One region of the Basilea psittacipulmonis DSM 24701 genome, then DNA from elsewhere that is predicted to be linked to it. Evidence: predicted binding sites of a transcription regulator. Region 1 holds the regulator's gene; the other holds the start of a gene.
What was found. Region 1 encodes FNR, which switches genes on or off when oxygen is low (the NO sensors DNR and NnrR bind a similar motif). Its sites were predicted from a motif close to TTGATNNNNATCAA; they were not measured.
Positions count from the first base shown of each region.

Region 2: the regulator FNR is predicted to act here: its motif matches at 1,408-1,421, upstream of nirK (copper-containing nitrite reductase).

Region 1 is NZ_CP009238.1:563,079-565,562, forward strand. It holds gene ccoG (cytochrome c oxidase accessory protein CcoG) at 1-532, shown strand, start outside; gene IX83_RS02430 (FixH family protein) at 544-768, shown strand; gene fnr (fumarate/nitrate reduction transcriptional regulator Fnr) at 1,190-1,951, opposite strand; gene clpB (ATP-dependent chaperone ClpB) at 2,198-2,484, shown strand, end outside.
Region 2 is NZ_CP009238.1:1,758,657-1,761,140, forward strand. It holds gene acnB (bifunctional aconitate hydratase 2/2-methylisocitrate dehydratase) at 1-1,256, opposite strand, end outside; gene nirK (copper-containing nitrite reductase) at 1,557-2,484, shown strand, end outside.

The DNA of each region.
Region 1 (2,484 bases):
AATGGGTTACAAACGTGGCTTGATTCGTTATACTTCGGAAAATGCCATGATTAAAGGCCTTAGCCGTAAACAAGCTATTAAAGACTTGTTTAAAATTCGCACCTGTGTGTATTTGGCACTCTTGCTAATTTTAGTGACTGGTTTGATTGTTTCCTTGGCTACACGCAGTACCTTGAGACTTGATGTTTACAAGGATAGAGGTGTATTGGGCCGTTTAGGACCTAATGAAACCGCTGAAAACGTGTATCGTATTCAAATTATCAATATGACAGAAGAACCTAGAACCTTTACATTATCGACACAAAGTGACGATGTTAAAGACTCTACTATCCAGTTATCTCAAAAAGAGGGTGGTAGAAGTGTTCAAGTGGATTCTTTTGGTAGTGTTTGGGTACCTGTTACGGTTCGTGCACCGTTGTCGGATAATAAACAAGGTAATCACAATATCTACATTAAAGCTGAAAGTGATGAGGCAGGTAAAACACCGCTTAGCACAGAAGTAGAAACCGTTTTCTTTGTACCTGATTTGTAGGAGTGAGTCTGATGAAAGCCGATAAAGTTCAACCTTGGTATCGTGAACCATGGCCTTGGATATTAATTTCAATTCCATTTGCAGGTATTGTCGGTTGTATTATTACCATCTATTTGGCCTTTAACGATAATCCAGATAGCTCGGTGATTTTAGAGTACAAAAAAACTGGTTTGGTAATTGAGCGTGTAGGTGATGGTGGGGCAACTGTTCCACTACCTAAACCTAAAGAGTATTAATACGATACAAGACAAAATGACTCTCAGAATATTGGGAGTCATTTTTTTTGCCTATCACCATCTCGCCCGTGTTTACAAAGGGTGGTGAGTGTTCACGTGGTGTTATTTGCCTAACACCATCTCGCCCGTGTTTACAAGGGGAGGTGGGTGTTCACGTGGTGTTATTTGCCTATCACCATCTCGCCCGTGTTTACAAGGGGTGGTGGGTGTTCACGTGATGTTATTTGCCTAACACCATCTCACCTGTGTTCACAAGGGGTGGTGGGTGTTTACGTGATGTTTAAGTCTATGAGTGATTAATGATGAGATGAACGCTTTGTTTCGTGTTAAGCGTACTCAGTATCTCTTTTGATACTTAAATTTAGATGTCGGTGTTACACGATAAGGGTGGCAAAATCGGCACGTAACGAATATCAATATATTAAGGATGGGTTCGTTTAGGCATGGTAATGATGTGTTCTTGATTAACTATTTTTCGTAATAAAGATACATCGTTTATTTTGACCAGTTTCTTTTCGACAGAAATAACGCCGTCTTTAGACATTTTTGACATTAAACGACTAACTGTCTCTAACGTTAATCCCAAATAGTTTCCAATATCAAAACGTGTCATTCTAAGTAAAAACTCATGTTCTGAATAGCCCAAATTGCTCAATCGTTCTGACATGGTTAATAAAAAAGTCGCGACTCTTTGTTCTGAGGTTAATGTCGCCAATGAAAGGGTCATATTGTAAACACGATCGATTTCTTGAGACATTAGACGGTAGAATTGTTTTTGTAACTCGGGAATGGTTCTGCTTAATGATTCCATTTCATCAAATGAAATCACACACACTTCAGTATCTTCTAAAGCAATGGCATTAGTGTGTTGTCGTTTGTCCCAAACACCGTCTAATCCTACGAATTCGCCTGGAAGAAAAAAGCCTGTGATTTGCATCTGTCCGCTTGCATTTTCTAAAACGGCTTTTAATGAGCCAGAACGAATGCTATAGATGGCTTTAACGGGGTCGCCTGCTTTAAAAAGATTTTCCCCTTTGGGAATACGGATACGTTCTTTGACGAGATCGGCTAGTTTTTCGGCATTTTCTCGATTTAAGCCTTTTGGAATACAAATATGTCCTAATAAACAGTGTGAACAATTTTGTGCTTCTGCTTGTTCGGAGAGAAAAACGTGCTTCATCATATGTCAAATCTACCTAAACAGTCATGATATGGTTGACTGCATGATCCGATTGCAGTCAAAGTGAAAACATTTTACTTGATTTAAATCAAAAAATCATTTTTTAAATACCCTGTTACAAATAATCTTGAACGAGCTTGGTAAATAGGAATTATTATTATCTAAATAAAAATATGGTCCGTCCCCTTGAAAATAAAAAATTTGGACTCACATAATGTTTAACAGAAATTCTTTTTTATATTTTTTATTATGCGTATCGATAAATTAACAACACAATTTCAACAAGCATTGGCTGATTCACAGTCTATTGCTTCACGTCATGATAATCCTTATATTGAGCCAGTGCATGTATTGATGGCTTTGTTATCCAATGCCGATAATGGGTGTGCAAGTTTGCTGGCTCGTGCGGGTGTGGCGACATCACGTATTTTGCCTGCCATTGATAAAGCGATCAAAGAATTGCCTACCTTAGAGGGCGGTGCTCAGAACTTACAGATTAGTCGAGAGTTAAATCAGTTGCTTTTGCAAACAGATAA
Region 2 (2,484 bases), 760 kb from region 1:
CCAGTCGTATCTTGAGAACCTACAGATGTCATGCGAGGCTCACAATACGTACCTGGACGAACACCTTTACCTTCTGGCAAACCGCAAGCACGTCCCACCATTTTCTGAGCCAAGGTATAACCTTTACCGCTATCTACGGGTTCTTTAGGCAATTGGAATAAAGTCGATGGTGGCAAACCTAATGCTTCACGAGCTTTCGCAGTGAGTCCACGACCAATAATCAATGGAATACGACCACCTGCACGTACTTCATCAAACAACACAGGAGACTTCACTTCAAAAGTCGTAATCACCTCACCGTTTTTCACCACTTTACCTTCATATGGGAACAATTCGATCTCATCACCCATCTTCATTTGAGTCACATCTAACTCAATCGGCAACGCACCTGCATCTTCCATCGTATTGTAGAAAATCGGTGCAATCTTAGAACCTAAACAAACACCACCAAAACGTTTATTAGGTACAAAGGGAATATCTTCACCTGTCCACCACAATACTGAGTTTGTCGCAGATTTACGAGAAGAACCTGTACCTACCACGTCACCTACATAAGCGACTTGGTTACCACGAGCTTTCAACTCATTTAATAGCTTAATCGGACCTACTTTACCGGGTTCATCTGGCTCAATACCCGGACGTGGGTTTTTCAACATCGCCAAAGCGTGTAAAGGAATATCAGGACGACTCCATGCATCAGGTGCGGGCGACAAATCGTCTGTATTCGTTTCGCCATCTACCTTAAAGACAGTCAGTTTCAAACTCTTAGGTACTTCTGGACGACTCGTAAACCATTCGCCATCGGCCCAGCTTTGAATCACCGCTTTTGCATTGGCATTACCCGCCGCCGCTTTTTCTTGAACATCGTGAAACGCATCAAACATCAATAAAGTGTGTTTTAATGCATCAGCCGCTTTTTCACCTAACTTCGCATCATCTAAAAGCTTCACTAATGGGTGAATGTTATAACCACCCAACATCGTGCCCAATAATTCCACTGCTTTTTCAGCAGAAATCAATGAACAGGACTCTTCACCAAAAGCAAGAGCCGCCAAATAAGACGCTTTCACTTTTGCGGCATTATCCACACCAGCTGGCACGCGATGAACAAATAAATCCAAAATATACTGTTCTTGCCCTGCAGGTGGATTTTTCAATAGCTCAATTAACTGTGCTGTCTGATCTGCGGTGAGAGGCAAAGCAGGAATACCTAATGCTGCACGCTCTGCCGCATGTTGATTGTACGCTTCCAACATGATGCTTTCCTTTTCAAAAATTAAGATGGTTTATTATACTCTAATTCTTATATCTTATATAAGACTGAAAAATTAAAAAACGTTGTTATTGAGATACATTAGCGAAACCACGTCACTGAAAAATGATACCAAAATCATCTTATCAAACTCTTTGATTTAAATTGAATTTATTCATATTAATTTCCGTATTCCTATCCTCCAAAAGGAGTATTTACATTTTGTCACAACTAAGTAACAATTAGTTTCAATCTCTTAAATAAGAAAGATAAGAGAGGATTAAACTACTATGAGGTTTTAAATATGCGTAAATTAGCTTTATTAACAGCAATCATTGCTGGTGCAGCATTTGCAGCCCCACAAACACCAGCTATTACTGGCGGGATTCCAGGATATGAAGTTGGCGTACAAGCCCCCGATTTATCAAAATTGGTTCACGTCAAACAAAAACTCGTTGCTCCTCCAAACGTTCCTGAACACACATTAGAAGCTCCTGCCGCACCTCGTGTAGTTCAAGTTGAATTAACGATTGAAGAAAAAGAAATCGAAGTAGAACCTGGTGTATTCATTTGGGCATTTGCCTACAATGGCTCTGTTCCTGGTCCTATGATCGTCGTTCATGAGGGCGACTATGTTGAATTAACATTGAAAAACCCTAAAACTAACAAACTTGTTCACAACATCGACTTCCACGCATCAACTGGTGCTTTGGGTGGCGGTGAGTTGACTCACGTTGCTCCTGGTCAAGAAACCGTTCTTCGTTGGAAAGCGATCAAACCTGGTGTATTCGTTTACCACTGTGCACCTGGTGGAGCGATGACCCCATGGCACGTTGTTCACGGTATGAATGGTGCTATTTTGGTCATTCCAAAAGACGGACTTAAAGACAAAAACGGTAACAAAATCACTTACGACCGTGCTTACTACATCGGCGAACAAGACTTCTACATTCCAAAAGATGCTAACGGTAAATACAAACGTTACGCTTCTGCCGTAGAATCTTCTGCTGATGACAAAGAAGTCATGGATAAACTTATCCCTACACACGTCGTGTTTGGGGAACGTAAAGGTGCTTACACTGGTGATAACGCAATGACTGCCAAAGTTGGTGAAACTGTGATGATTTATCACTCTCAGGCAAACCGTCAGTCATATCCTCACTTAATCGGTGGTCACGGTGACTATGTTTGGGAACGTGGTAACTTAGCTGATGCTCCTGTACAAGATATCG